Regions from separate parts of the Alteromonas fortis genome, predicted to be linked through region 3. Evidence: predicted binding sites of a transcription regulator. Region 3 holds the regulator's gene; each other region holds the start of a gene.
What was found. Region 3 encodes FNR, which switches genes on or off when oxygen is low (the NO sensors DNR and NnrR bind a similar motif). Its sites were predicted from a motif close to TTGATCTAGATCAA; they were not measured.
Positions count from the first base shown of each region.

Region 1 (10,818 bases), 640 kb from region 3:
TTGAAGCTTTAATGTGCATTTAAACTTATGTAAAAATCAGTAATATCAATTAGATAAGAAATAATTGTAAAAAATTAATTTTTTGTGAAATAACCTTTAAGCCCATAAGGTCTTTTAAAGTACACGTGCTTACTGTACGTCAAACATGACTAATATTATTGAGGGTACATCAATGAAACAAATTAAAAAATCATCAGTAGCTACAGCTTTGGGTGCAGTTGTAATTGGCTCTTTGGCGTCAACAGTTGCAGTAGCAGACGTTAATCCATTTGGTATACAGGCACTAGAATCTGGCTACAGCCAATTTGCTGCAGAAGGCAAGTGTGGTGAAGGTAAATGTGGCGGCGAGAAGAAAGCTGAAAAAGAAGGAAAGTGTGGCGAAGGTAAATGCGGCGGCGACAAGAAAGCTGAAAAAGAAGGCAAGTGCGGCGAAGGTAAATGTGGCGGCGACAAGAAAGCTGGTAAAGAAGGCAAGTGCGGTGAAGGCAAATGTGGCGGCGACAAGAAAGCTGAAAAAGAAGGCAAGTGTGGCGAAGGTAAATGTGGCGGCGACAAGAAAGCTGGTAAAGAAGGCAAGTGCGGTGAAGGCAAATGCGGCAGCATGTAATTGCCACTCAAAAAACATTGTGTAGCTTATTATAAAGTAATGAAACGCTACACGAGTTACGTTTAGTAAAAATGGCTGTCGAATGATGGCCATTTCTGTCTTATAACGTAAGTTGATATTATGTAATCCCATGAGGTAGAAGGGGGAAATATGAAAGACATCTATGGCGCTGGCTTAGGCTTTCGTAGGGAAATGCTAAAAGAGCTATTACCCACGTTGCCATCGGAGGTTGATTTCTGGGAAGTTGCACCTGAAAACTGGATCCCACTTGGTGGAAAGTACCAAAATCAATTTCAGCAAGCATCTTCACAAGCTTCTTTTACCACCCATGGTTTATCTTTGTCTATCGGAAGTAGCGACAAGCTAGACGTTGAGTTCGTAAAAACCGTTAAGCGATTTTTAGATGCTAATAATATTGCATTGTACAGTGAGCACTTAAGCTTTTGTTCTGGTAACGGTCATATGTACGATCTAATGCCAATTCCTTTTACTGAACAAGCTATTAAGCACGTTGTATCTCGCATTGTTCAAGTTCAAGATATTATTGAGCGGCCTCTGGTTTTAGAGAATGTCTCTTATTACATCGCACCCGGTCAGGAAATGGATGAATTAGAATTCACTACAAATATATTAAAAGAGTCAGGATGCCAAATGCTTCTTGATGTAAATAACGTGTACGTGAACAGCATCAACCACAAATATGACGCAAAATCATTTATCAACGGCCTTCCTTCTGAAAAAATTGTTTATGGGCATATTGCGGGTCACTATGACGAAGCTGAGGATCTAAAGGTTGATACACACGGCGCAGATGTCATCGAGCCAGTATGGGATTTATTAGAGCACGCCTACCTTACTCATGGAGTGTTTCCCACTTTGTTAGAACGTGACTTTAATATTCCTCCTTTGCACGAGTTATTGTCAGAAGTAAGGAAGATTAAGCAGATTCAGACAAAGTGCGGAGTTATTAGAGAATCAGTCGTAAATGGAAGTGTCGCATGACGCAATCATTTCAGCGCACCCAAAAATCGTTCGCCGAGGCGATAAAAGATCCACAAACTTATCGAGACACTGACAGCGATAACGCCCGTCGAATGAAAATCTATCAGTCTTTATTTTTTAATAATATAGATAACTTCGTTAGTACAGGCTTCCCAGTTCTAAAATCTATCGTATTAAAATTGTATGGGGAGAAAGGGTGGGAGAGTGTTGTGCGTCAGTTTTTTATTGAGCACGAATGCCGATCGCCTTATTTTGCAGAAATCAGTAAAGAGTTCGTTGAGTACTTATCAACAGCACCGTCTTTTGGGTTGGATTTGCCTGATTTTATCGCAGAACTTGCTCATTATGAATGGTTAGAGCTTGATGTCAGTATAAGAAAAAACGAAGAAGATATTGAGTTCTACACCCAAGATCATACAGTTAATGCTATAAGAGTTTCGCCGTATGCTTCATTAGCTGCCTATCACTTTGAAGTTCATTTAATTGGTGAGGACTATATTCCTGAGCAACCTGCTCAAGAACAACAGTTCTATGTAGTCTATAGAGATCAAGACTATAACGTACAGTTTGCTCATGTTAACCCGGTAACGGCTATTTTAGTCAACACGCTGGAGCAAAGTGAGCAGGGAATGAAAATAGAACAATTATCCAAGTCTTTATGTCAACAACTTCCTCAAATACCCTCGAATGTGCTTGTAAATGGCATGAACCAAACCCTCATGGATATGCTTCAAAAAGGGATATTTCTTCCTGTACGCTAGCTAAAAAAGAGTATTTAACTGCTTTATATTAAACTTTCGCCAGGATCTGTATTGAAAGTGAGCGATCAGTCACATTAGCGCTGTCAATCGAGCTTGCTTTCGATTAACATTTAGCACCATTTTTTTGTTCACAAAAATTGTTTAGGTAGTGCAAATGGCTAACAATTCAGATTTCAAAGAAGTCTATAACAAGTGGTACTTTCTAGCTTCGCTAGTAACTTTAATTGCGTTCCCGTTGATGCATATCATCGCCGGCTGGTTCACCTTCTGGTTATAACGCAGACATTCAAGGCAAAATTGTGACTGCAGAATATATTAAATCAGTAGTGAAAACCGTACCTGACTATCCTAAGCCAGGTATTTTATTTAGAGATGTGACCAGCGTTTTAGAAGATCACAAAGCATTCAGTAGCTGTATCTCTTTACTTGTAGAAAAGTATCAAGGTATGGGCTTTACCAAAATTGCGGGTACTGAAGCGCGCGGATTCCTATTTGGTGCGCCATTGGCCATCGAAATGGGCATTGGTTTCGTTCCAGTAAGAAAACCCAACAAACTTCCTCGTGAAGTAGTAAGTGAGAGCTACGAACTGGAATACGGCATGGATACGTTGGAAATCCATAAAGATGCTATAGAGCCAGGCGATAAAGTCCTTCTTATTGATGATCTACTTGCAACTGGCGGCACTATAGCTGCATCTGCAAAGCTAATTCGTTCTCTAGGTGGCGAAATCAACCACGCAGGGTTCATCATTAATCTTCCCGATTTAGGCGGCGAGCAAAAATTGAATCAGCTTGATATTGAGAGTTATTCAATTTGTGAATTTGAAGGCGAATAATCGCTGTAAAGCATAATTAGCAAAAGGCGAAATACGTAATAATGAGTTATCAGGTACTAGCAAGGAAGTGGAGACCAGGCAAGTTCAGTGAACTTGTAGGTCAGGAACATGTCGTCTCTGCCATTTCAAACGCTTTAGATAACGACCGTTTACACCACGCATACCTTTTTACCGGTACGCGAGGTGTGGGCAAAACCACGATTGCGCGTATTTTTTCAAAAAGCCTTAACTGCGAAGAAGGGCAAGGGGCTAACCCTTGCGGTCAATGTAACACCTGCAAAGAGATAGAGCAGGGCAACTACGTTGATTTATTAGAGATTGACGCAGCATCAAGAACCAAAGTCGAGGATACTCGCGAACTTCTTGATAACGTGCAATACAAGCCTACTCGCGGACGCTATAAAGTGTACCTTATTGATGAGGTACACATGCTTTCAAAACACAGCTTTAATGCGCTGTTGAAAACGTTAGAAGAGCCACCTCCACACGTCAAGTTCTTACTAGCGACCACTGATCCACAGAAGCTTCCCATAACCATTTTATCCCGTTGCTTGCAGTTCAATTTGAAAGCGATGTCTCGGGAGCAGATTGTTGGACAGCTTAAGCATATTTTAGAGCATGAACAGCTGTCATATGAACAACAGGCACTCGCGCTTTTAGCTAGAGCGGCTCAGGGCAGTATGCGTGATGCGCTAAGTTTAACGGACCAAGCGATTGCGCAAGGCGGAAATCAAGTTCTGGCATCGGTGGTAACCGATATGCTTGGGTTGATGGACAAGAACCAGTTGCTTAAAGTAGTACACGCTGTGGTAAACAAAAGCCCGGCTGAGGTGTTGCAGCTGGTGAATGATATCGCAGAGCAAGCACCAGATTATGACAACGTACACAGCGAGTTGGCTAGCCTACTGCACCAAATAGCGTTAACGCAATGGGTGCCAGAAGCATGTAAGTTAGAAACCACGTCTGCCAAAGCGATATTTCAATTAGCCAAAACTATTCCGGCAGAGCAAGTGCAGCTACTCTATCAAATTGCACTTCAAGGCAGAAAAGACTTACCTTTTGCGGCAGATGGCAAAAGCGCTTTTGAAATGACGTTAATGCGTATGATGTCGTTTGCGCCAAATATTCCCATTGAAAATACACCAAATGAGATTGAAAGTGGGAGGAGTGAGCATAGTTTACCTGTAGATCATGCTTCTTCCAGTGGTGGCCCGGGAAACGTCGGTAAGCAGGAGGAAGCGCAGTTAAGCGAAACTTCTGCAACCAAAGTGCAGGAGGAGACGCCTTCACATCTATCGGTTGAATCTACCTCTGCTCAGTCGTCAGAAAATGCGCCCTCTACCCCAGATTCTCTTGCTACATCGAAAATTGATGAAGAGCAGCAAGCACAGCCTCAATCGACGTCTCCATTTGAACCACAGCAAGAGCAGGAACAAGCAGCTGTTGATGAAAGCGCGTTGAGTGAAAATGATACTCAATCGGCGCTGCCTCAAGTAGAGTCGGGCACAACGTCAACTCGATCAACAGCATTGGAGAGTGATTCTGCTCATGGTGAAGAACCCGTAAAGCAAGCACCAGCTTCGCCTATTACTGAAGAAGTACCAGTAGAAAACACCGCGATACAAGCAGAAAGCGTTGCCGCAGAGCCTCATAACGAAGCAGCGCAACATTTCGATGGACCTCCGCTAGATGCATACATGGACGATATGCCGCTTCCGTCAGATGATGATGGCTCCTTTGCTTTTGAAGGCTTTCAAAGCGCTGAGGGTTTTCATAACGCTGAGGGCTCTCATAACGCTGAAGGCTCTTATGATGCTGAAGGCTCTGATAAAAACAGCGAGTTGTTGACGCACGAGAACGAAGCGTCTTCATTAACCGCCGAAGAGCAGCTGACTTCTACGGCTGATATGTTGGCACTTCGTCAAAAGTTAAAGCAAAGAAAAGCACAAGACGCAGAGGCCAAAAGTACCAGCGCAGCAAATGCTAAGAGCGAAAGTGCAAGTGATATTCAAGCGCGCTTTACCAGAAGTAAAACAAAAGCCTCAGATACAGCGCAATCTACAAACGAAATTGCGGACCATGCTGAAAATAGTGCAGGGCAGGCTAGTGCTGATAACGAAATCAAGAGTGGTGAAGTAAATTCCTTAGAATCTGAAACCAACTCTGAGCGTTTAGGAAATAACACTGGGCTTGCTAACAGCGCTACAAATAAAAGCAATGAATACGACGACAATTCTCTGCAACAAGGCGCACCTCAGGGTAACACTCTCGCAGAGTCAGCTGACACTGCGCATGCTGGCGAATCAGTAAAAGCGCAATCTGGTGTAAACGACGTAAATGATTTTGCTCTTGATGAATTTGAAGAGGATATGCCTTTTTCAAATGACGAATCTGAGGTGCAAGCATACTTGGAAGCACCTGTTGAGGATATGCCACCTTGGACTACTGATTACGATAATCAACCACCTCAACCTTTTGAAGGTGCTGACTATGTTGAAGCGCCCTCTGATAGCAGCTCGAATTACGACAGTGCTCCAGAGCAGATGGAAAATGCGGAAGAACGGTCGTTTGCGCGGGATGCACTAAATTTTGATACGCCGCTGAGCAGTACCTACGACGGTCAGTTAAAAGCGTACTTAAATGACGGAAGTAAATTAACTCACGCTAGCCAAATTGACGAATGGAGCAATCTGGTAGAGCAAATGCCGGTTGCTGGTTTACTTAAACAATTGGTGCTGCACGCATCATTTTCTCGAACGGGCAATCAAGTATCCCTTGAAATTGACCACAGTCAGACGCATTTATTAAACGACAGTGCGAAAAAGCAATTGGTTGATGCAATCCATCATGGGTTGGGTGAAAGCGTTGAAGTAAATATCACGTTAGGTGAACCAGCATCTACACCTTTTGCGTTACAACAAGAAATTCATGCCATGCGCCATGCGCATGCACACTCGGTGATTAAAACCGACGATACAATTCAAGCATTGCTATCGACTTTCGATGCGTCAGTGCTAACCGATTCGGTTAAAGCGCGATAGCAGAATTATTAACACCAAAACGAAGCGAGACAAAAATTATGTTTAAAGGTGGAATGGGCAATATCATGAAGCAGGCGCAGCAAATGCAAGAGCGCATGCAAAAAGTACAAGACGACCTAGCTAAGCTAGAAGTAACCGGTGAAGCGGGTGCAGGCATGGTCAAAGTAACAATGACATGCAACCACAACGTACGCAGAGTGGACATTGATGAGTCGTTGATGGACGACGATAAAGATATGGTTGAAGACCTGGTTGCTGCAGCATTTAACGACGCGGTACGTCGAGTTCAGGAAACTAGCAAAGAGAAGATGGGCGATGTAACCGGTGGTATGCCACTACCTCCTGGCTTCAAAATGCCGTTTTAAGCTTTATGCCCCGTATTCATTGGTCTCTCGCTTTGTGAAAAGTTAGGGGAACAAATAGGGGAAAAAGTGTTAAAAAAAAGCTTGGGTTTGGCCCAAGCTTTTTTGTAAGTCTGTAGCTGCTTTTATTCATAAAAGTTTAAAGCCCGAAAAATACTCACGATAAATTCCAATCATTGTTCGTAAGTCCCTCTGCGTTTGTTGTCAGCAGATCTCATTTATAAGACATGGAGCAGGGGGCTATGTACGTGTAGCAAATGTATTTTCCGTCAAGTAACTCTGGCAGGTTACACGTGAACCATCTTATTTTTCCTTGTAAATCAATATTAAGTCATTAACATCTGCCTCGCTGTTAATAGCAGCAGGATAAATATTAATAAAAAATTGGATTTTAAATGAAAAAATTAGGATTAGCGCTTCTAGTCTCATCTTGTTTGGCTGGGTGTGCCAGTACATCTTCGAATCTGAAAGGTGGAATTGACAACTCTCACTTACAAAACTTATTTCCTGTTAGTGATAACAAGAGTGTTTTATTTGCAAAGCTTGAAAAAAAGGGAGATGGCTTTCATTTCGGTGAGTATTCAATTGAAGCTCAGCGCACCACAAACGTTAATGATGCATGGGTTAATGTAAACACTGGCGAGCCTCAGTGGAATTACCAAAGTATTCAGAGGTGTTCTGTAGTCACTGCAACAGGTAATGACACATCGGGTGAGCCATGCACCACTGCTAGTGACATTAGATTCATGGAAAGACAATACGATGCCGTAGCCAACGGGAGTATGGCGCTTGTGACGGTTGGACTGTCAGCTGCCATAGCATCTTATATGCTTGTTGAGTTTCAATATGAAGAGTACGTAGAAGCTTACCAAGACGCGCTTTCAAAAATAGAAGATAAAGAGAAAATCGCGACACTACTTCAAAAGTTCGAAGAGCACAAAGCAAGCTTAAGAAAAGCCGAATATTCTTATAACCAAACTGTTACTAAGCTCAAGAATAAAGCATCAGAAAGTGAAGTTGAAAAATATTCAGTTGATACGCGATTTTCTGATTTAGGGGAGTTTGAACTTTTTGTTAACTCCATTCCTTCTGTTATAAATCAGTTAAACGCGAAAACGGCTGTTGCTGAAGAAAAATTGAAAGAAGCACATTATAAAGAGCAACGTGACTTATTTGCATCCTATGGAAATAGCCCGAGTATCAGTGAGTACAAGGCTTTTATTAAAAAATTTAGATATGCGAAATACACAGATAAGGAGTTGTATCAGATAGCTCAATCTAAAGTGAATGAAGCCGAAAACCGAAAAAGGTTAGCGAAAGAAAAACGAGAAAAAGAGAAAAGGGAGTATTCTTTAGCAGTTTTACGTAATCCCGACAGTGTAGGAGAAAAAGTCTGCCGAGATGGTTCAATGAAGTACATCGGGCAGACTTATAGCGGCTGGGCAGAGTTCGAGCGTCCTGGGCAATTGCAGGCATTCATTGAGGGACATTCTCCAGATATGAATAGAGTAAAACTTAGAATAAGTGGACATGCATTGTCCAATGGAACCTTGAGATATAAGAGCGGGACTAACCCAAGCTTAGGAGGGATATCTGTGCCTTTAGGTACGATAGTTTGGGAATCGGTTAATAACTGGTATCCATGTTCCTAGATCCTAGAATATGAATAAAAGGGAGCTGAGCTAACAGCTCCCTTTTTGTGACTATCCTCATCGATATTAGTGTGTGATTCATAGAGATCGTTTCAATATAATTCGATTCTATGAACAAAGAAATTAAACAGCGGTTAAAGTGGATTGAGCTTTACCAAGAAACGAAAAATGCGGGTCTAGTCTGCCGTAGATGCGGTATATCTCGGCCCACTCTTCGGAAGTGGTTAAATCGATATAATCAACATGGATTAGAGGGCCTACAGGAGGTTTCTAGGCGTCCTCACAGCTCTCCAAACACCAAAATCGACACCCAGATTGAGGAATGGATTCTTGACCTAAGAAAAGAAAGAAAACTTGGTGCTAGAAGAATTCAAAATGAACTTCTTCGCGAGCATAATTTTCAGTTATCGCTTGCCTCAATTCATAAAGTGCTGACCAAAAATGAGGTTAAGCCAATAGTATTTCAGCGGAAGAAAAAAGACTTTATTCGATACCAGAGACCTATTCCTGGCGACCGGATACAGATGGACACATGTAAAATTGCACCAGGGATTTACCAATACACAGCTATTGATGATTGCTCTAGATATCGCGTATTAGACGTGTTTAAGCGCAGAACAGCAGCTAATACCCTTACCTTTATCGATAAGGTCATCGAAGAAATGCCATTTCCAATACAGCGTGTTCAAACTGATCGCGGAACGGAATTTTTTGCTGAAAAAGTACAGCTCAAATTGATGGAACATGGCATCAAATTTCGCCCCAACAAACCTGGCTCACCTCACTTAAATGGCAAAGTTGAGAGGTCACAGAGAACCGACAAAGAAGAGTTTTATTCGACTGTTAATTTGGACTTAGAAGAACTCAAACATGAAACATTGCCTGAGTGGCAGCATTACTACAACTGGCAACGCGCTCACGGTTCATTCAAAGGTAAAGCACCAATGGATATTGTGTGTGAGCGCCTTGAAAAAACACCACTTTGGGAAGATGTTCACGCTAACTACCAAGCTGGAAATGAACGTATTCAGTTGTCGAATTATCAGCGTGATCTTCAACTACGAAAAGTGAAATGATGTCTATGAATCACACAGATAAGTGATGAAACTATTGCTAATGGCGCTACAAGCCAACGACAATGTGACATCGACACAAATCAGCAACGAAGCCTCATTTGGCTTCAAAATGCCGTTTTAAGCAAATATACAGCTTTTAGTCCCTTACGCTAAGCCTGCGTAAACTCGCTGGGCTTTCGGGTTATGTAAGTGGCTTAGCTCTGAAAAAGCTCTGGTTCATTGCCAGAGCTTTTTTGTGTCTAGTCTCCTCAGCGAAACCACCCAAACCACTCTATTTTCATGCCAACTTAATATCTCTTTTTATAAATCGGGCTTGTATATATACATTTATTCTAATGCTCAGGCTTAGCTCATTGAAAACAAACGTTTGGTTATATTTACACTAATATTAATAAATGCGCATGAAAGGTTTAGCTTAACTTATTCTTGGTCTATATTTTATGTTTATTCTCTTTTCAGTTTTACTTTACAGCGCTTTTTAAAGACTGATAACGCTGCTATTTAATTAGTCTAATTCAAATAAGGTTGTTGGATTAACAATAATGCATGACGAAGCAAGCGAACTCACATCATTAGTAAATGAATGCGACAAAGAACCGATTCACCTTCTTGGTAGGATACAAAATCATGGTTTCATGATTGTCGTAGATAGAGAAGGTTCTATTACCCATTTGTCCGAAAACTTAGGCAGCTTTGCCAGTATTCCACAAGATAAGCTTATAGGTCACTCGTTTTGGAAGTTGCTCGACCGTAAGCTGATACATGCGATAAGGGGCGCGCAGAGCCAAGCTATGATTCTCGGTAAAGCAAGCCACCTTCATTCTGTTTCACTACCGCACTGTGAAGATATTTTCGATTTATGTGTTCATCAAAGTGCAGAACATTTAATTCTTGAATTCGAACAAACAGAGAGCTCCGGCAAGTATGAGGGCGTTATCACAGCGTTAATGGCGCAAATGTCGATGTTCTCTGAACTCGAAGACCTTTATGAAGGTTTGGTTGAAAGCGTTAGGACTGCAACGGGGTATGATAGGGTAATGCTTTACCAATTTCTATCAGACGGTTCAGGTGAAGTGATTGCTGAATCGACCTCAAGCGATATGACGCCCTTTTTAGGGTTGCGTTATCCCGCCTCAGATATTCCGCGTCAGGCAAGACAGCTTTATAAGAAGAATCTTATCAGAACTATTTCTGACGTTAACGGTGCAACTTTCCCTATCATTGGTAACAACAGAAGCGATGGAGCTTCTATAGATCTCTCCCTTTCACGCCTTAGGGCGGTTTCTGAAATTCATATTCAATATCTAAAGAATATGAAAGTCGGCGCCTCTATGTCTATATCTCTTATCGTAGAAGGTGAACTGTGGGGGCTGATTGCTTGTCATCACAACACTAAAAAAGTTATCCCTAGCCGCTTAGTTTCGCAATTAGAACTCTTCGCAGAGATGTTTTCACTAGAATTATCGCGAAGGCTGGTAAAT
Region 1 is NZ_LR812090.1:3,010,501-3,021,318, reverse strand. It holds gene PCAR9_RS13030 (HvfA family oxazolone/thioamide-modified RiPP metallophore) at 173-607, shown strand; gene PCAR9_RS13025 (HvfB family MNIO-type RiPP peptide maturase) at 758-1,609, shown strand; gene PCAR9_RS13020 (HvfC family RiPP maturation protein) at 1,606-2,370, shown strand; gene apt (adenine phosphoribosyltransferase) at 2,670-3,206, shown strand; gene dnaX (DNA polymerase III subunit gamma/tau) at 3,248-6,247, shown strand; gene PCAR9_RS13005 (YbaB/EbfC family nucleoid-associated protein) at 6,286-6,612, shown strand; gene PCAR9_RS13000 (hypothetical protein) at 7,005-8,261, shown strand; gene PCAR9_RS12995 (IS481 family transposase) at 8,372-9,337, shown strand; gene PCAR9_RS12990 (HWE histidine kinase domain-containing protein) at 9,880-10,818, shown strand, end outside.
Region 1: apt (adenine phosphoribosyltransferase) is a predicted target of FNR. The motif match lies at 2,606-2,619, and genes of this name have one in related genera.

Region 2 (10,818 bases), 280 kb from region 3:
AAAAGAAAGATAGAGAAGGGCTTTTCTTAACGCCGCATTGTTATCTAAAGGAAGCGGAACTAGGGTACCGTTTTCTAATTCTTCCTTAATAATTGCTATAGGTAGCCACGCAAACCCCAATCCCTGAGTAATGATATCTAAAGATGTTCTCACGTGGCTCACTGTCCAACGTTGCTCTGCACCTAACCAACCCACATCTGCCTTGCGCTCTGCAGAAGAGTCGCGAACTACAATCTGACGATGAGTTTTGAGGTCTTCTAAGGTTAGGGTTCTGTTTAATTGGTGTAAAGGGTGCTTAGCATGAGCCACCGCGGCAAACTCAATTTCGCATAAGTCTTCGCTAAAGCCATTCGGAAAGGCAAAGGGAGAAATGCCTAAATCTACTTTTCCGCTACTTAATAATGCGTTAGCACCGCTAAGCACGGTTTCCTCTATTTCTATACGCAAGAGCGGAAACTCTGCAGAGACTTTGGCAAGCACGTTATACAATAATTCAGAAGGGAAAATAATATCTACAGCTATACGCAGTGTTGTTTCTGTTCCTACTTTTAAGCTACTTGCTACCGCTTCAAGCTTTTGAGCTTCGTTGAGCAAAAACGAAGCTCGACGGTACATGAGCTCACCTTGTGGAGAAAGCTGTACTTTACGACCAATATTTTCAAATAGTGCTACACCAATGGCGTTTTCAAGTTTTTGAACAGCGTGATGAACACTAGATTGACTTTTATGTACTTCTGCAGCTGCTTGATTGAAGCCACCAGCATCAACAACGGCTTTAAACATACGCCATTGTTCTAATGTGGATTTAAGCATACAACGCCCTTTACCTGTCTTTTGGGCTACTTATAGCATAGACAGATTATACAAGTCATTCTTTAAGGGCTTGGTTAATGGTTGATACTGGACACGTTACCACTGATACCTTCTCGTATCCCATCTGCATTAGTTGCTCGGCAGCTAACTTTGCACGAACGCCAGATGCACAATGGATGTAGAGCGGTATTGAGGCATCTTTGAATCTCTCTAATGCTTTCATCTCGAGCACGCCTCGGGGTATGTTGAGGGCATAGGGGACTGGCTGGCTCGCTACTTCGCCGCTTTCCCTTACGTCGATAAGGGTTCCATCATTGTGCACTAACTCTTCAGAAGCTTTTTGTGCAGTGACGCAACGAATATCGAAGCTGATGTTCTCAATCCGAGTTTTAATATCTATTAGCATAGTACTCCCAATTTATGACGATTTTGTGCAAAACAAATAAGCAATATCTAATGTATGAATGGAAATTCAATAAAACAATATCAATTACCGGAATTCATCGCATATAATGGCAAGTCGGCAAAATGTCTTATACTTTAGTATAATTAATGGCTAAATTATTGCCAGAAACGTTAAAGAAAGGAAGTGCTTATGTCTGAGGATATGGTAATAGGTTCAGATGATATTATGGAACATGCGGTGGAAGCTGAGATCTTCCTTAAACAATTTGCGAATAAAACACGTCTCATGGTGCTTTGTTCATTGTTGAAAGAGGAAAAGTCGGTAACCGAGCTTCTAGAGGTAGTCAATGTTTCACAGCCTGTGATTTCTCAACACCTCGCATTATTGCGAGAATCAAAAATGGTAGCTACCAGAAGGGAAGGCCAAACAATTTACTATCGACTTGCGGATGAGCGTGTTAAACGACTTATTGCGCTGATGGACGAATTCTTCTGCGAGTAGGTTTTTCTTAATTATCATTAAAACAACAATGTCCGCCACATAGCGGACATTGTATCGTTTAACATTCCTTCAAATTCATATCTGAAACTATTTATCCAGTTGTTTGCACAACATGGCGATGTAATCTTCTTCTGGAATTCTATCACTATCTACTTCTGGCCTATTGACTAATTCATCATGGCTTAGGTTGACCGCGACACTGTGTGCGGCCCAATCAATATTTTCAATATCCCCCGGTAATAGCGCCAAGTGTTTACCGCCTGGAAGCCAATTATTGGTATCGACCACCAGCATTATTATTTTCCAACTTCGCGTGTCGATTATGAAGTTGCTTATGTGCCCAACATTGTCGGTAGTCGTGGCAACCTCATAGCCTCCCACTTCTCCAACAGCCCTCAAGTGATTACTTGTTTTCTTAGGGTTAAGTGTTTCAGATTCTTCCGCTTGCTGTATTTCAACAAGCTCATTGGGATGTGCAAACTCTCCCCATGCTCCTGGCCCAATCCAGTAGTAGCCGTAGCCGAAATATTTAAAGAGGTTCTCCTCATACTCTCGAGACACGGGCTTATGTTCATCGATCGATGGGCTGTTCTTTAACTTTTCAACAGTCATATTTACATGAACAGTGTCATCACTGCTATCTAGTTCTGTCACGGCGATGGGAGAAATAACCACTTTTCTGCTAAGCGGAAGCCACGTATTTGTATCTGCAACCAGATAACGTACGGTAAACGTTTCATCGTCAAAAAGAATATCGCGAACGCCGCCTACTTTGTCATCAACGGCATGAATAGAAAAGTGAGTAAGCTGTTTTGAACTAATGATCATCGTTGCGCCTCCTTTGCTAGGGCTCTTTGTATAGAGCGACAGTTATTATTAGTTAACGTCACTCTTTAATACTCTAAGTGTAGACAGTCCTTAACCTTTCTTCATTTTCTTCTTGCCTAACCTTGATTGAGATCATTTATCGCTTAAAACAAAAAAGCTCGCCTGAGCGAGCTTTTTAACGTTGACTGGTATGTTTGAGGGTTAGGCTACATCAAACTCTTCATCAGAATAATCATCATCGTATTCTGATTGATTACTAGCACTGCTATGAAGGGTATAAAAATGTTTTTTCCCTCTTGCCAGTCTCACATATTTTGCCCATGCCTTTTCGAGGTTATTTACTGCTTCAACTTTTCCATTAATGAACGAAACGAAATGTTGCTCATCTTCACTTTCTGGCGAAAGTTCACCGCTTTCGAGGCCTAATAAAGTCTTGCCGTAGTTAGTTAGAAGATCGGCTTCAGTGATACTGAAGTCACCTGATTTACGAAATCCATAGGGAAACTTTTGACGGTCGATATATGGTTTTGCAGATAGTCGAATAGCTAAACTTTTCATGTTGTACCCAACGTATTGTTTTGTTCAGCGCACTTTTAAAATAAATATAAACGAAGATAAAACAAAAGATTTTTTCCTTATCAATAAAAAATTTTTAATGGGTCAAAAAGTAATGGAATCTAATAAGAATATTGTCGCGAATGGGCTCTCTCATAAGCAATAGGACGAGAGTTTACCTTTTTTAACCTGATGAAATTTATCAATATATCCGACTTTTTAGACAAGTTTTTGCGGTGGGAAATTTGTTACAAAAGTGAAACATGTGTTGGCGAAGTGCACCTGTGAAAATACAGTAAAAATGCCATCAAAAATTCTTGTCGCTACGATGATTAAAATTCGTTTTCTATTTTTCTGCTTAGGATGATAATTGAAACGTGTTCATAACCCAGAGAAGTCAATGAGTAAAGACTATCGTTACCAGCGTGATGAATGGGACTCGGTAGAAGAGGAAGATCTTCACGCAAAAAAATCAAATTCCAAACGTCAAAGCACTGTTAAAGTAAAGCAGAAGCGTGACCTCCAACGTCGTGAAAAACAACGACGTTTACATCAAGAAGAGTATTAATTCAGCGAGTTGATGATTTTTTAATTAAGCGCACCGATTAAAGCGGTGCGCTTCTGTGCATTTGTATTTACTTACCGTATTATCTGTGTCAGTTTAGAACCAACTCAATTCGGTTGTACATCAAGCATGGATATACGCTTTCTCACCACCTTTATAGAGGTGACTAAAACTCGTCACTTTGGTAAAGCCGCTGAAAACCTCTACCTCACTCAATCTGCCGTTAGTGCTAGAATAAAGTTGCTTGAAGAATACTTCCACACAACGCTATTTATTAGACAGCGTAACAGTATTCAGCTCACGCAGTCTGGAGAAAAGCTGCTACCCTATGCTAGGCAATTGTGTGCCACGCTTAACGAAGCCAAACAAGAGCTGCAAATACAATCATCTGAGTATGTGGTTTGCGGGGCAACACAGCTTGCCAGCGAGCTCTTATTGCCAACAATGCTTAGCCACCTTCACAACTCATTTCCTGACTATTCCGTAAAGGCAGAAGTTTTGACGCTCGACTCACTGTCACGTCAACTACATGAAAGAGTTACAGATCTCGCTTTTTCTACTGAGCCGCTTAAGTCTGAAGAAGTGAATAGCGAGGTTTTGATGGAACACGAAATAGCATTGTACCGTGTAGGTGAAATTTCCGATGCTGTTAATGCTGCTGATTTTGTAGCAATTGACTGGGGTACCAAAGCGAGAGACTGGCTTCTTACCGCCTACCCGCAGCTTCGCGATGCAAAGTTAAGGACTAATTCGCTTAATCTTGCGCTAAATAACTTACTTAGCGAAGGCGGAATAGCCGTGCTGCCCACCAATATAGAAAAGCAGATACCGGCCCATATTAACGTGGTTAAGATAAGAACCCTTGAAAATGTACCATTAAGGTTATACATACACAGCATGAAGCAAATACGACGCGTGGGCCTTGCAGAGATAATAGACAGCGTATCTACAGTAAGTTAAATGCAACCGAGAGGTTTTGCGAAAATGCCAATCATATATGGCGCATCAACGACAGAATTTAAAAGAGAGTACTATGTCTCAAATACATCCTTTATTAGAAAAAAACGCTTTTCAACGCTTAGAAACTAGCCTGGCCACGATTAAATCTGATAAGAAATTGTTTATCCTTAAAGATGAACATGGTTGCGTTATGCTAACCACTGACGAAGAAGATGGTGTTCCGGTTTGGCCAGACGCTGAACTTGCGCTTTTGTGGGCTACAGAAGATTGGGCTCACTGTGAAGCAATGGAACTCAGTACTGAAGAGTTTCTAACCAAATGGGTTCCAGGTATGACGCAAGACGAACTCATGGTTATTGTTTGTCCTGTTCCCGCTGAAGAAGGTGAGGTCATTTCGCCACAAGAGTTTGCTGAGTACCTATAACATGTTGTTCAAGGCACTGTAAGTTCAAAAGTTACGGGTGATCTTAAGCAAAGAGCCTGGGGTAGTTATTTAGTAAGTAGATAGAGACAATTGAGCGGCAGTTTAATCATAGACCGCTCATTGTATCTATGTCTCTTGTTATCAGATAACCCAAAGGAGGCGTTATGTTTACTGAACAACCCACAATGAACAGCCTATTTAGTCAACTTGGTCTAGGAAGTTCAGACGAAGAAATTGCAGAGTTTTTCGAAACACATAGAGGACTAAACAAAAGCCAGCACTTGCACGAGGCACCGTACTGGAGCGAAAGTCAGTCCGCATTTTTGAAAGATGCTATCGTAGAAGATGCTGCATGGGCTGAGGTTATCGATCAGTTAAATGTAGAACTGCACGAGTAACACGACTTAGCATGCATCTATCGCTTTCTTAGCTAATTTCTAATTTTTAAAAAAGGCAGTATACGCTTTGTTACACCCAAACATTGATGATTTGTGGTTTGTCCCCTTAGGAGGGACAGGCGAAATTGGTATGAATCTAAATTTATACGGACACAGTGGTCAATGGTTGATGGTGGACTGTGGGGTGTCATTCGATGAGCCCCTTGTTCCGAACTACAAAACTGACGCTTCAGTAGGCAGCGTCGCTCCGCCTAAGGGGGCTACGCATCGAGTAGTAGCACCTGATCCGACTTTTATAGCGAAGCAGAAAGATTCATTGGCCGGCATTGTGATCACTCACGCTCATGAGGATCATGTGGGCGCTATCCCTTACCTCTGGGAGCGATTTCAAACGCCGATTTTCACTACCCCATTTACTGCCGAGGTGTTAAGGCGCAAGCTAGCTAGGAGCAAGCTTGCCAATCGTATTCCTATTGTTGAAGTAGAGGCTGGTGACACCCGCCAAATTGGTCCCTTTAACGTCAATTGGTTGGCTATCACACACTCTTTGCCTGAGCCTTTTGCGCTCAAAATTACAACACCTGCAGGCACTGTTCTACACACTGCTGATTGGAAAATCGACGCTAACCCCATTACTGGATTACCCTTTGATGTAAACCTTTATAAGCAACTAGGGAACGAAAACATCCTTGCGTTAGTCGGCGATTCCACCAATGCCCCAAAGCCTGGATTTTCCATTTCCGAAAGAAATTGTTATGACGGTTTACTCAGTACTATTTCGCCGCTTAAAGGGCGGGTGGTAGTCGGGTGCTTCGGCAGTAACATAGCTAGGCTTATTTCGTTAGCTAAAATTGCCAAACAAACGAAGCGCTACATGGCGCTGTACGGACGTTCATTATTAAACATGTATGGTATTGCAAAGCAGCAAGGTATTTGGCCTGATGATTTACCAATAACTGACCCTCAGCACTTGGGTTACTTGCCCCCACATGAAGTTTTAGCGGTAGCAACAGGGAGTCAAGGCGAGAAAAATACAGCCTTGGCGCGTTTAGCTCGCGATAATCATCCACACTTAACTTTGGACAAAGGCGACACTGCTATATTTTCGTCTATTGTGATCCCTGGTAACGAAGAGAGTGTAAGGCGTTTAAGTAAAGCGCTATCGGCGAAAGGGGTTACTGTAATTCACAGCGAGGATAGCGCCTTGCCTATTCATGCCAGCGGCCATCCTTGCGCTGAGGAACTTAAACTTATGTACCACTGGGTTAAACCTAAAATTGCTATACCGGTGCATGGTGAGCATCAGCATTTACAGGCACATGCAGATATTGCTAAGGCGTGCGGGGTAATGAAACACTACGTGGGACAAAATGGCGATTTGTATCGGTTATCTCCTCAGCCCAGCATTCGCCGCCAAGTTGTTCCAGTGGGGCGGGTGCCAGTCCAACAAGACTAAACTTTTCGAAAAAAGTAGGGTAGAAAGAAAAAGTCTTGGCATAATTTAATCATTCTTTAATCCTTTTAAGACTTACTTTTTGCGTTTTTAAACTTCTTGTATCTAGTGTAATTAGTTTATTAATTTCAATGCGATAGCGGTATCTTAAGGAAGTGTAAAAACCTTCTTTTGAAACTGCCCATGTTTCGAACATTCTGGTACACTTAATTGCATAATAAAAATTTAAATTATGCGAACAACTTGTGATGAAGTTTTTATCCTACCTGGTTCTTTTGGCTTTTACTGTTTGTATTTATGCAGAGGCTTCTCCACGGCTTACCAACCCGGTTTTCCAATCACTTTCGACAAAAAATGGACTGCCTCAAGATGTCGTAAACGACATTGTAATAAGTGACGATGGGTTTGTGTGGATTGCCACTGAAGGTGGATTAGTGCGCTGGGACGGCGTTAGAACAAAACGGATAACGGATTCTACTAACACGCTGCTTGATTCGTCAGTATACAGATTAGCGCTGCAAGGCTCCGAAGGGCTTTGGTTTAGTATTTTTGGCAAGGGTAATTACTATCTAGACTTAACTACCCAAAAAATTGTTCAAATAGAGCCTACGAGTTACCACGATATTGAAGGTATGGTTCAACACGCCCAGACATTCCATTGGTACACTACTAATAAATTGGTCATCGCGCTTCACGAAGAAGTTCAGCTATTTGATACTAAAGAAAAAAAATTAACTCGCCTTGCTAAGCTACCTACTGAGCTTTTGGAAAATAATCATATCATTCGCGCAGCTATTACTATTGACGATACTTTGCTGGTAGCAACATCTAAAGGCGCTTATGTAAAAAATATACACGATACAGAACAGCCACTGGTTAGCTTAGATTACTTAGGTGAAACACCACAGAATATTGACAACATCAATGCGAAGTTTCTGCTGTTGGATGAACAAAACAGAGTATGGATTTCAACGGTACTTGGCGTATTCGTCGCACAAAAAGAAGATTTTATAGCGCAAGTCAACGGCGCTAAAAAGAGTGTATTTGATCGGGTAGTCAATAATAGGAATGTGTGGACAATGGTCCAGCACAAGGACAATGCATTCTGGATGGGAACTAACAAGGGTCTGTATCGACTAGTTAAGGTGTCAGACGGTTGGGAGAGCGAACACATTTTAGAGCCCAATAATGGGTTCACTGAAATTTCAAATAAGAAAATTACAGCAATAGCAAAAGACGAATCTGATAACTTGTGGATGAGTTCTGTCTACGCAGGCGCTCTATACTTCGGTGTTAAAAGTGCTGATATATCTACCATTCAGAACGAGCGAGCGGGAGCAGAAAGCGCTTTAACTAGTCACGTAGTGTGGACTTTCGCGGAAACCGAGCCCAATAAAATATGGATAGGTACTGACAATGGGCTAAATCATTATGACTTCACAACAAAAACATCTGACAAGTTTCTTTATTTTGATACCAAAGTTTATGGTAAGGGAGCGGTAGATAAAATTATTCCTTTGGAAAACGAAAAGCTGTTCGTGAGTACTTATGAGGGAATCCGACTATTCGACCCGAAGACAGAGGAAATATCTCGGCCAGAAGTACTTAGTGGCGGAGATGATGTTGTCTTCGATACTTATATTCCCGGCATGGTTCTGTCTGATAACGATGTTTTGTACTTTATTGGGTATGAGGGTTTTTTTAAGTATGACGTCGAAAATAAAGCCATCTCTCCACTTAATTTAGACTCACGAGTTTTCGACATCAATTTCTCTTATGGCTTTATAGGGCAGTCTTCCTATCACAACAATAGGTTGTTCTTGGCTACCAAAGGAGGCTTATGGTTAATAGATCCTGAGACTTCGCGACATGAACTTGTTTATCGTTTCCCAGAGTCGCAGCGCGGAAACGAGCGCTCAATATCGTCTTGGGTCATTGATGATATGGGCGTGTTATGGCTTGCCTATAGTGGCGTCGGTTTGATTGGTGTCGATGCCGATACATTCGACCCCCTATACAATTTAAACGACACTAATATTTTGTTATCAAACATAGTTTACGGGCTTCAAAAAGATGAGTTTGGGAACATCTGGTTTAGCTCGCATAAAGGCCTTCATCGGTACGATCCTTCCACTGCCCAAATCAAAAATTTCATATACGGTCGTGAGCTAAGTGTTTCTGAATTTAACCAAGGTGCTTCGCTAAAACTTAATGATGGAAGGCTCGCCTATGGTTCAACAAGTGGAGCCGTTGTATTTTCGGCTTCGCAGCTTGAAAGCTTAGATACAGAGAAAAGCATGCTGAGCAAAAAAACGGCCATTACTGAAGTTGCAGTAGACAATCGAGCTCTTAGCCAGCCCTTAAAAAACTTAAGTGGTCACCACTTTAATTTAGACTATGAAGACTACGGGTTAACCATTCACTTTTCTTCGCTCGCTATGTCTGGAATAGGTAAAGTTAAATATTACTATAAGTTTCTTAACGGTGACCGCGTGGTAACAGAAGGCGTTACCGACGATGCGAAAATAACCTTTACCAATATAGAGCCTGGCGACTATGTTTTTACCGTGGCGCCGACTCCAGGTAGCTTCGAATTTAACGTATTGCCGGCAGAAATAACGCTCTCCATGCCTTATGCACCCCTTCGTTCACCACTGGCTTACTCCTTATATGCCACCCTTATTGTTGGCCTTTTAGTGGCTTATTTACTCTCTAGACAACGTCACCTGTTTAGGCTGCAGAAGGCGCAACAACAGGTTACCTTATTTAGCGATGCGTTTAGACAAACTCGGGATTGGGTACTCATTTTTGATAAAAATAAGCGTTTAGTTGCCGCTAATCCTGCCTTTGAGCAAGTGTTTGGATTTAATAACAGGGAGCCACTCCCTAAACAGTTAGCTCGCCTTTACCTGCGTTATCCCAACCTTAATCGACACCTTTCGGGTAAGTTACCCGAAATGCAAGGCGGTGACTTTTGGAAAGATGAGACCGCTATTGATGGTGCTGACGGTAAACGTTACGACGTTTTGATAGATATAACAGCAGTAAGTGGCGAAACTAATGACGCAGAACACTATCTGATTGTTATATCTGATATTACCGAGCAAAAAAATGCAGAACGCAAGCTGCTTAAAATTGCCACCTACGACAGTCTTACCGGCTTGGTTAACAGGACATTACTACTCGATAGACTTGAGCACGCCATAGGGCTTGCGCGTCATCATGGGCATCGTGTAGCTGTGATGTTTGTTGACCTAGACAGATTTAAAGGCATCAATGATTCTCTAGGTCACGATTATGGCGACAAACTTCTACGTATTGTCGCTAATAGAATGCGAAACCTAGTGGCAGAGTCGGGTACGGTTGCGCGTCTTGGTGGCGATGAGTTCGTGATTGTTATTGAAGAGGTGCGCGCCGACGATGATTTAAGTTCATTTGTATCGCAAATTATTGAATCGGTAGAAACACCTATTTCATTGGCTGAAGAAGTGCTTCGTGTATCTTGTAGTATTGGCGTTGCTTTTTATCCGGAAGATGCGTCTGAACCTGCCGAGCTTATCAAGCAAGCTGATGTTGCTATGTACAGCGCTAAAAAAGATGCGTTGAGCGGTTTTACTTATTTCACAAGTGATATGAATGAACGCGCAAAAACGCGCTTACAGATAGAAAACAAAGTAAAACGCGCTTATTCAGATGACTGCTTCTTTAATCATTACCAGCCCATCATAGATGCAAGAACTAATAAAACGATTGGGGTAGAACTGCTGCTTCGGGGAAGATTAGACGAGGAGCCGCTGTTCCCCGATCAGTTCATTCCAGTTTTAGAAGAGCTTAAATACATCATTGAAGTGACAAGGCAAGCAATGCGCCGCGCGGCTCAAGATTTGTCTTTGTGGTATGAAAAAGGCTTTGACG
Region 2 is NZ_LR812090.1:2,655,383-2,666,200, reverse strand. It holds gene PCAR9_RS11565 (LysR family transcriptional regulator) at 1-813, opposite strand, end outside; gene PCAR9_RS11560 (rhodanese-like domain-containing protein) at 869-1,219, opposite strand; gene PCAR9_RS11555 (ArsR/SmtB family transcription factor) at 1,409-1,720, shown strand; gene PCAR9_RS11550 (PRC-barrel domain-containing protein) at 1,808-2,548, opposite strand; gene PCAR9_RS11545 (MaoP family protein) at 2,750-3,106, opposite strand; gene PCAR9_RS11540 (hypothetical protein) at 3,474-3,671, shown strand; gene PCAR9_RS11535 (LysR family transcriptional regulator) at 3,798-4,628, shown strand; gene PCAR9_RS11530 (DUF2750 domain-containing protein) at 4,702-5,052, shown strand; gene PCAR9_RS11525 (DUF2789 domain-containing protein) at 5,217-5,450, shown strand; gene PCAR9_RS11520 (ribonuclease J) at 5,518-6,906, shown strand; gene PCAR9_RS11515 (EAL domain-containing protein) at 7,152-10,818, shown strand, end outside.
Region 2: PCAR9_RS11550 (PRC-barrel domain-containing protein) is a predicted target of FNR. The motif match lies at 2,671-2,684, and genes of this name have one in related genera.

Region 3 (10,818 bases):
GTAGGTGTAAAGATCACTGAGGCAAGGTCGTCATGTTTTTTAGTAGCTTTTACTACTAAGTCGATTTGGTTATTAAGGGCGTAATAAATAATCGACTCATAAGCACGGTTGTTCCACTCAACCACAATATCGGTCTCTGAAAAGCCTTGTTCTTTTAGCTGGGCAGATAGCCATTTGGCGTGTTCTTTTGTAACGGCATCGCGCATTGATTCACGTTCGTCGGGGCTAAGCATGGTTGTCATATCGTAAGACAAATCATATACCACCATCATAGCGGTAACCGTGGCGCCGGTTTTTGATGCAAGTTCATAGGCACGGCTTAGGGCAGGCTGGTTGTCGCGTTCCGCGTCCACCACGGCAAGAATTCGTTTACACTCAATCATAACGTCTCCTCAACTACAAAGCTTTGTATGGCTGTCGACATCGATATTTTTTCAAAACAGTTTATAAAAACCATTTACATTAACTATAAACGACATTTAAAAAAACGTGAGTTGTTTTGGATCAAGGCGTAAATAATTCGTTGATAAACAAAAAAGGCTACACTGAATTTTACGGGAGCTTTCATGCTCAATGGATGGATATTGTGTAACTCACTAAGGGAATACAGTGAAATTTTAAAGATTAAAACTAAAAAGCGCGCATGTAGCGCGCTTAAGATAAAAGAAGAATAAATTAACCGTTACAAACTACGCTAGGGCCATTTAACGCCTCTAGCTTGGTATTTAACCGGTCAAAATCCAAAATAGAGATCAATTTACCGTCTACCTTGATAATGTTTTCCTTCTGAAAACGACTTAATAGACGGCTAATGGTTTCTATCGTTAAGCCTAAATAGTTGCCGATTTCGTTTCGGGTCATAGTTAGGTGAAACTCTCTGTGCGAAAAGCCACGCTCTTCAAAACGCTGGGAAAGGTGTGATATAAAATACAGCAAACGCTCTTCAGCAGTACGCTTGTTTAAAAGCATGATCATGTCGTGATCTTGTTTTATCTCAGCGCTCATAAAGCTCATGATCTGATGGCGTAGTTTGGGAAATTGAACCGACATTTCATCAAGTGTGTCATAAGGCAGTTCACACACCATGGCGGTTTCTAGCGCAGAAGTGTAACTTTGATGCTTACTTTCACGCAGGGCATCAAAACCAATAATATCACCCGGGAAGTGGAAGCCGGTGATTTGCTCTTCACCTTCTTGATTAGTTACAAATGATTTAAAAGAACCTGTTCTTACCGCAAAAAGGGAACGAAATTTATCGCCAGTTTGAATGAGCGTATCGCCTTTATGAAGCGGCTTTTTGCGCTCGATTATATCGTCAAGAGATTCAATTTCTGTTTTGTTTAGTGCAACGGGTAAACACAGGTGACTAAAGCTACAGTTTTGACAGTGAATAGAAAATTGGCTTCCTTTGCTCATAATGCTTGCTCTTATAAAGACCCCACGACAATAATACACCTATTTTTAAACGATTGCGCCATGAATAAGATAGGCTGCATATATGGCCATTATTACTGCGATGAGTTGTCTAACGTGACTGTTTTGAAAACTACTAACAATATACTGACTGCCTGCACTTGCTGCGAGTAGCGTTGGCAAAGTACCTAAACCGAAGAAAAACATCACGGCGGCGCCTTGTACTGCATTGCCCGCAGCCAAAGACCAAGTAAGTGTTGAATACACTAATCCACAAGGTAACCAGCCCCAGATAAACCCATAAGGGATAGCGCTAAAAGGGGTTTTGAACGGTAAAAAACGCTTAGATAATGGCTGCAGTTTAGAAAACAATCCTTTTCCAGCGTTTTCCAATACCGTTAAACCCGTCCACCATTTACCTAAATAACAGGCTAGCAACAACAGCATAAGGCCGCTAAGCAAAGATAGGGCATAGTTGGCAAGGGGCACGTAGTCGGCGGCTATTTTTCCAAGCGCCCCAGTTAGCGCGCCAGCGATGGTGTAGCTTGCTATACGTCCTATATTGTAGGCTAGGGTATAGGGTAATGCTGAAGCACCTTTTGGTGACACCATTCTTAGCGCTGCCACTATACCCCCGCACATGCCCACGCAGTGAACACCGCCAGCTAAGCCGATAAGAAAGGCTGAGAAATAATTAATCCCCTCCATGCGACTCTTGGCTTTTATCTACTTTACTATCCTGAAATTGCTTGCGTTGCTCAGCGAGCTTTTTTTCCTCAGGCGGAAGGTCATCATCAAACAAAATACTGTAACCCTGACGGTCTAAATCTTCAAACTGATTGGTTTTAACCGCCCAGAAGAATATCACAATTGCCACAGCTACTATGATGATCGCGATTGGTATTAAAACGTAAATTATGCTCATACTATTTGCCCAGAAGTCGCGTAGAGTTTGTCACTACTATGATACTGCTTAATGACATTCCAACAACCGCCATCCACGGTGAAAGCAGGCCTGTTACGGCGAAGGGTAAGATCAGCACATTGTAACCTAACGACCAACCAATATTTTGTCTTATTTTTTGTTTCACTTGGTGCGAGGTTTTAATTAACTCCGGCACAGAAAGTAGCTGGTCGCCTAGCAATATCACGTCGGCAGCAGTCTTCGCAACATCTGTCGCATTACCTACTGCTATCGCTACATCGGCACTAGCAAGCACTGGCGCGTCATTAATACCATCGCCCATCATCATTACCTTGGAGCCCGATTGCTGCATAGCTTGAACCGTTTCGTATTTCTGTTCTGGGGTAAGGCCCCCTTTAGCGGTGGAAATTGGTAAAGGTTTCGTTAGGGAGTCGACGTTTTGCTGTGTATCGCCGCTTAATACAGCTAGGGTATGACTTTTTGCCAATATATCGAGGGTTTCTTGGGTATCGTCACGCAGTGAGTCACGAACTTCAAAAGCCGCCATAATACGGCCTTTGACGGTAAGAAACACATTAGCCGAGGGGTAACCCTCGATAAATGATTGCTGTGATTCGTGAACACTGAATGCTGCTGAGCCCATGCAAAATAGTGTGTCATTAATTTCACCGCTAATTCCACCACCTGGCGTGACTGTAAAATTGGACACTTTGTGTATGGTGTTGCCGTTTGACGTTTTATCACCGCTAACGGCCTTATTATCGCTAAAGGCTTTATCCCCGCTAAAGGCTTTAGCAATAGGGTGCTCAGAGCGAGATTCAAGTGCGCGTGCAATGGAAAACGCGCTGTCGCTGTCTACGCCGTCAGCATACCAGGCGTTTGATATAGTGAACTTACCTTGTGTAAGCGTACCGGTTTTGTCGAGCGCGATAGTGTCAATGCCAGTTATTTGCTCAAGAGCATCGGCTCGCTTTAGCAAAATGCCTTGTCTGTTTAATTTCGCCATAGCGCAAGTGAGCGCTGATGGTGTGGCTAACCCTAAGGCGCAAGGGCAGGTTGCTACTAGCACCGAAATGGTGATCCAAAATGCATCAACACTGCCGTTATAGGCCCAAAAGGTGTAGGTTAACGCTGAAATCAGCAGTACCGCAGTCACAAAATATCGAGAAAAATTATCGGCTATTTGCGCGGCCTTGGGTTTGCTGGCCATCGCACTTGCTTGAAGCCTCACAATTTGATTTACCAGCGCATTTTTAAGTGTTTGCGTAACAGTAATGGTAAGGCTGCCGTCCTGACATACGGTACCACCATATACAACGCTGTTGTTTGTCTTGCGCACAGGGTTAAATTCACCCGTTAGCATAGACTCATCAACCGCAGCGTTACCTTCTGTTACCAGCCCATCAATGGGAATTGTCTCACCGGGCTTAACTAGCACTACATCGTTCACTTTTAGTTGCTTTGCTAAGCATTCAGTAACGCTGCCATCTGGCATTAATTTAGTCGCTGACACAGGAACATACTGCATCATATTGGCAGAAATCTGCGCCGCTCTGTGTCGACTGCGATGTTCTAAGAATCGGCTAAGCAACAGCAGAAAAATGAACATACAAATGGATTCGAAATACACTTCGCCTTGTTCTAGCATGGTAGAGCGAATACCGGCAATATAGGTACCAAATATGGCAAGCGTAACAGGTACATCCATATTAACTGTTCGTGCGCTTAGCGCTTTAGCTGCACCGACATAGAAGGTGCTACCAGAATACAGTACAACCGGGGTGGTGAGTGTAAGGGCAACCCAGTAAAAATACTGTCGTGTTTCTAATTCGATGGCGCCAAACCAATCAAAATACAGCCCCGTCATTAGCATCATCACCTGCATGGTCATGATACCTGCTAGCCCTAACTTCTTAAGAAAGGTCTTTTGTTCGCGTTTATAGCTGGCTTCGTGCTCATCAGGGTGAAATGGAGAGCCAATATAGCCGATACGTTTCAGCGTAGAGAGAATTTGGCTAAGCTTAATTTGAAACGGTGACCAAGTAACTAAAGCCCGACGCTCTTGAACATTTACAGCTACTTGCTTAATGCCTTCAACTTTCGATAATTGCTTTTCAATAAGCCAGCCACAGGCAGCACATGTAATACCCTCAAGTGTCAGCTGAATTTGCTTATCTTGCCCTTCTTCAAACACAAACTCTTCCTGAAGGGAAGGGTCGTCATAGACTTTGAGTTTATCTAGTGTTTCTAAAATACCGTCATCAGATTTTTGTGCAGGTTCGGTCCTAAACTGGTAATAGTCTTCTAAACCATTGTTAACAATAGCTTCAGCTACCGCTAAACAACCTGGGCAGCACATATCCCGATGTTGCCCCAATATGACAGTAGTGAATTTCCCATCGTCTGCGGCTGCTACAGGCAGCCCACAATGGTAACAATCGTGCTTTGTCATTATGGATTGAACTTCATTATACCAGTATGGGGTAGATAGACCGTGTTTTGAATTTTCCAGCTATCATCAATAGGTGTGAGCGATATGCGCCATTTACCGTCTAGGTTTTCTTCAATAAAACCGCGATAAATACCGTTAGCGTCGCGACTTAGTAAAACGCTGACATCACGCTCTTCAAGCGTGACGTGATAAAAGCTTAGCTTAACCGCATTACCTTCTTGAGGAATGCCTGAATGGAACTGCAGCGCGATGCTACCGTCTTCGATGGTTAAATCGGTAGTAATATTTAAACGGCGGGCGATTGCCTCTTTGTCCAAGCGTGCATTAATTGCTTTACCTTCTTTGTAGTAATCGTCTACAACAAGGCTATCTTCAGTAGAAATAGCAAGGTTTAACAACACGCCGCCCATGATCAGGGTAATGATAGGTACGGCAATTAAAAACCAGGGCCAGAATTCTTTATACCAGGGTCTATTCATTTAATTATTTACTCGTCTTTACTTCACTAGCAAGGTCGCTAACAACATATCTATTATTACTAGTGGACAGCCGTATTCGAACTGCATAATAACGATAAATATGGTGTTGGTAATTCTCACCTACAGCGCACTAAATTTGTACGTAATGGCACTGTCTATATGGCTGTATATTCTCATAAAAAAAGCCCCGTAGTAACGAGGCTTTTTAAGATATTTAATGATTTAAATCATTAATCATTTGAAAGGCTGTAAACATACGCTGCAACAACGTGAATTTTGTCATCACCCAAGGTTTTCTTGAATGAAGGCATTACACCGTTACGACCGTAAGTAAGCGTTTCTGTTACCGCTCTGTGGCTGCCGCCGTATAGCCAGATATTGTCAGTAAGGTTTGGTGCACCAAGTGCTTGATTACCTTTACCGTCCATACCGTGACAAGCCGCACACGCTGCGAAACGTGCTTTACCTGCTTCTGCAAGCTGTGGGTCCACATCGCGACCGCTTAAACTAAGTACGTAGTTAACCACTTCTTCGATACCGTCTTCACCCATAGCATCTAGCCATGCTGGCATAGCTGCTTTACGACCAAGCGTAAGAGTTTCTACGATTTTCGCACCTGAACCACCGTACAACCAGTCGTTGTCTGTTAGGTTAGGGAAGCCGCCATTTTGACCACGTGCATCAGAACCGTGACACTGAGAGCAATTTTGTAGGAACAAACGCTGACCTACTTTGTTTGCTTCTGGGTCTTTAGCCAGTTCTTCAACAGGAACTTGTGCATACGCTTCAAAGATCGGGTCGAACTTTTCAGCTGCAAAGTCTAGTTCACGGTCATATTCTACCAGGTAGCCTTGCTCTTTAGCGTCAATACGCGCTTGAGCTGACTCTTCTAGCGATTGAATATTTTGGTTAGAGCTCTTCCAACCTAAAATACCTTCATACGCACCTAGGCCAGGATAAAGCGCTAGGTATAAAAAGCCCCAAACGATGGTCATGTAGAACATAATTGTCCACCAGCGAGGAAGTTGATTGTTCAACTCCTCAATACCATCAAATTCGTGGCCCATTGACTCACCTTCAGCTACGCCAGTCTTGTTAGACAGGCACCAGCGAAGAAGGAAGTAGCAACCAATGATCAACCCTAGGGTTATCACTGAAATCCAAATTGTCCAAAACATACTCATGAGTTCGAGACTCCTGCTAATCTTCTTTTGATTTTTCTTTTTCTTCGTCTGCAAACACTAGGTTCGCAGCTTCATCGAATTTTTTCTTGTTGCGGCTGCTAAACGCCCACCATACAACACCGATGAAGCTTACAAAGACGATGACAGTAAAAATGCTGCCTACAATTCCCTGGTCCATATTATTTCAAATGTGTGCCAAGAGATTGTAGATAAGCAATAAGGGCTTGCATTTCCGTTTTACCCTGTACTGCCGCTTTCGCACCCGCAATATCTTCGTCGGTATACGGAACGCCAAATCCACGGAATACTTCCATTTTTTCAGCTGTTAACTCGCCATTAAGCGTGTTTTCCGCAAGCCAAGGGAAACCTGGCATGTTCGACTCTGGTACCACGTTGCGAGGATTAAGCAGGTGAACTCGGTGCCATTCGTCGCTGTAACGACCACCAACACGTGCTAGGTCAGGACCAGTACGCTTAGAACCCCATAGGAAAGGGTGCTCCCATACTGATTCGCCAGCAACGCTGTAGTGACCATAACGCTCTGTTTCAGCGCGGAATGGACGGATCATCTGGCTGTGACAACCTACACAACCTTCACGGATGTAGATATCACGGCCTTCAAGCTCAAGCGCGGTATATGGACGTAAGCCTGTTACCGGTTCCATGGTTTGCTGTTGAAACATCAACGGCGTAATTTGAACCATGGCACCGAAACTGATAGCGATAAGGATTAATACCGTTAACAGACCGACGTTCTTTTCAATTAACTCATGTGCGTTTTTCATTATTCGTCTCCTTTACTACGCCGGCTGAGTCGCTGGGTCTGCAGCGATACTGCCTTTAGGTGCACGAACGGTTTTCCATGTGTTGTATGCCATAACAAGCATACCCGCTACCACGAAACAACCACCAATGAAACGAACCACATAGAAAGGTTTAGACGCTTCCAATGACTCAACAAAGCTGTAGGTCAAAGTACCGTCAGCGTTTACTGCGCGCCACATTAGACCTTGTAGTACACCAGACATCCACATTGCTACGATGTATAAAACAACACCGATAGTTGCGAACCAGAAGTGCACATTAACAAGCTTGGTGCTGTACATTGCACGCTGACCGAATAGCACAGGAATTAAGTGGTAAATTGAACCAATTGAAACCATTGCAACCCAACCTAGTGCACCAGAGTGTACGTGACCAATTGTCCAGTCAGTGTAGTGTGATAGTGCGTTAACGGTCTTAATTGCCATCATTGGGCCTTCGAAGGTAGACATACCGTAGAAAGACAACGAAACAATAAGGAAACGCAATACTGGGTCGGTGCGAAGTTTATGCCACGCGCCAGATAGCGTCATAATACCGTTAATCATACCACCCCAAGATGGAACGAATAGGATAATAGACATCACCATACCTAGTGACTGAGTCCAGTCTGGTAGGGCAGTGTAGTGAAGGTGGTGAGGACCAGCCCAGATATACAGAGAGATCAGTGCCCAGAAGTGAACAATTGAAAGTCTGTATGAATAAACCGGGCGACCAGCTTGCTTAGGTACGAAGTAGTACATCATACCAAGGAAGCCCGCAGTTAGGAAAAAGCCTACCGCGTTATGGCCGTACCACCACTGCATCATAGCGTCTACTGCGCCTGCATACAGTGAATACGATTTAGTGAAAGATACCGGAATAGCCATGCTGTTACCAATATGAAGAATTGCAACAGTTAACATGAACGCGCCTAAGAACCAGTTTGCAACATAGATGTGCGAAACTTTACGGATTACTAGGGTTCCGAAGAAGTTGATGATATAAGCGACCCAAACCAGTGCCAAAAGGATATCAATTGGCCATTCTAGTTCAGCGTATTCTTTCGAGCTAGTTAAACCCATAGGCAGGGTGATAACTGCTAAAACGATTACGGCTTGCCAACCCCAAAAGGTAAATGCGGCAAGTTTGTCACTGAACAGTCTTACCTGGCAGGTACGCTGAACGATGTAGTACGACGTTGCAAATAGCGCACAGCCGCCGAAGGCAAAAATAACGGCATTAGTGTGCAACGGACGCAAACGTGAGAATGTTAGCCATGGTGTGTCAAAGTTAAGCATAGGTGCAAATAATTGCGCGGCAATGAATACCCCTAGGCCCATACCAATGATACCCCAGACTATGGTCATGATGGTAAATTGCCTAACTACTTTATAATTGTAGTCAGGTTGTGCTTGGCTTATTTCACTCATTTTAATGAATCTTCCACTTCAAATGAACTATGGTCTCCAACTGCCGGAATAGTACGGTCGAGACGTGTATCAGCTAAGGAATAACGCTTCACACCGAGCTCGGAAAGAGTAATAATTATTGTCTCCAAGCCAGTTGGTACGCGGATGATAAGGTTTTTAATTACAAAAAGATACCATAAACTACGTAAGCTTGATCTCCATCAATGAAGAAATACACAAAATTTAAGAAATGCTAAATAACGATAACAATAAACGATCAAAAATTTTACATTCGCAGCTGCCGCTAGTGGCTATTATTATCGTAGCTGTGTGTGTATACCTTGCACATAAATTCCAGTCATCGGCATTAAAAGACACGAGCGTCGTTAATGGAATAGGAAATAGCTGCAACTTTGTCAATGAAACTTGCGAATTCTTAATTGATGAAAAGCTTGCGATAGCATCCTTTTCAACCATGCCAGAACCCGAAGAATCAGTAACAGTTAAACTTATAATTCCCGAAGGGAAGAATATTGAAAGCGCGTGGATTGAAGGCGTAAATATGTATATGGGCAAAATTCCAGTGCTGTTAGATAGTGACGGTAAAGGAAAGTGGTCTGGCTGGTTTATGTTGGGTAGCTGTAGTGAACCCGTGATGAAATGGCAGTTGCGACTGAATGTAGAAGGTATGGACAGTCCCAGCTATCTGTATTTTGTCACCCAACAGTAATTAAAAAATTGTCATTTATATAAACTGAAAGTCCGCAACCAAAGCTGTGAAGCTAATAGCGTGTTATTAGACTAATATAAAAAAGGCCGCCTAATTCGAAGATTAGGCGGCCTATTTATTAAATGTCAACTGATCGCCGAAGCGTTAGGCATATACCTTACATTTGCGACTGCAAATAGTTTTGAAGCCCTAGACGCTTGATAAGACCCAGCTGCTGTTCTAGCCAGTGTGCATGGTCCATCTCTGTATCGTCTAATAAAACAATAAGCATGTCCCGGGTAACATAGTCTTTCTCAGTTTCGCAAAGTGCGATGACTTCACGCAGCTTTGCGTCAACTTCATATTCTACACGCAAATCGCTCTCAAGCATTTCAGGTACGTCTTTACCTACTTTAAAGCCTGTACGCTTTGTCATATCAGGCGTGCCTTCTAAAAACAGCATGCGTTCAATTAGCTTAGTGGCGTGACCGCGTTCATCGTCAAATTCATGATCAATGCGTTCATAAAGTTTATTCAAACCCCAATCTAGGTACATCTGAGAGTGAATGAAATACTGATCCATGGCGGCTAGCTCGTAAGAGAGTAGTTCATTTAAGCCATTGATAATTGCCTGGTTACCTTTCATTAGTCATCTCCCATTACTTGCGCTTGTAGGTAATTTTCAATACCCATTGCATCAATTTGGTATTCTTGCGTTTCAATCCAGTCCAGGTGCTCTTCTTCGTATTCAAGAAGGTCTTCAAGAAGATCACGAGAAACGTAATCTTGTTTCTCTTCGCACAACGCGATGGCTTCGCGAAGTAGTGGAAGCTGCTCTTTTTGAAAACGCGCATCACATGACAGCATTTCAACGGTATCTTCACCGATATATAGCTTGCCTAATGCTTGGAGGTTAGGAAGGCCTTCAAGAAATAAAATGCGCTCGATGAGATCGTCCGCTTGTTTCATGTCTTTGATAGACTTCTTATAATTCTTTTCGTTAAGTTCAGAAAAACCCCAGTTTTTGAACATACGAGCGTGCAGAAAGTATTGATTTATCGAAGTAAGTTCACTTGTCAGTACTTCGTTCAATTTCGCAACAACTTGTTTATCACCTTGCATTGTGTAAACCCTATTAACGTATTTGCGTGAAGTTTAGTCTAGATGAGTGAGGTTGTCAAAAAAGTCTTTTTAAAACAGTTGCTTACAAACGATAACGTTTCTCAATTCATCCATTGTTCGCATTTAGAACAGCATTACCGTTGCGTGTGGGCGTAAGCAAGACTTTCTTCTGCGAAACCTAGCCCTGCTTCAGTAAAGAAGTTAAACACTTTATCAACGCCGTTCTCTAAAAGATGAGATACTTCATCTTCATAGCGCGCAATTGCAGCAACTTTGCCAGTGTAACCTGCGTTTTTGAGTTGTCGCGTAATGTTGATTGAA
Region 3 is NZ_LR812090.1:2,370,501-2,381,318, reverse strand. It holds gene uspE (universal stress protein UspE) at 1-383, opposite strand, end outside; gene fnr (fumarate/nitrate reduction transcriptional regulator Fnr) at 676-1,416, opposite strand; gene PCAR9_RS10210 (sulfite exporter TauE/SafE family protein) at 1,462-2,121, opposite strand; gene ccoS (cbb3-type cytochrome oxidase assembly protein CcoS) at 2,108-2,338, opposite strand; gene PCAR9_RS10200 (heavy metal translocating P-type ATPase) at 2,340-4,790, opposite strand; gene PCAR9_RS10195 (FixH family protein) at 4,790-5,269, opposite strand; gene ccoP (cytochrome-c oxidase, cbb3-type subunit III) at 5,500-6,453, opposite strand; gene PCAR9_RS10185 (cbb3-type cytochrome oxidase subunit 3) at 6,470-6,631, opposite strand; gene ccoO (cytochrome-c oxidase, cbb3-type subunit II) at 6,633-7,238, opposite strand; gene ccoN (cytochrome-c oxidase, cbb3-type subunit I) at 7,254-8,687, opposite strand; gene PCAR9_RS10170 (hypothetical protein) at 8,917-9,396, shown strand; gene bfr (bacterioferritin) at 9,554-10,021, opposite strand; gene bfr (bacterioferritin) at 10,021-10,497, opposite strand; gene PCAR9_RS10155 (cation:proton antiporter domain-containing protein) at 10,632-10,818, opposite strand, start outside.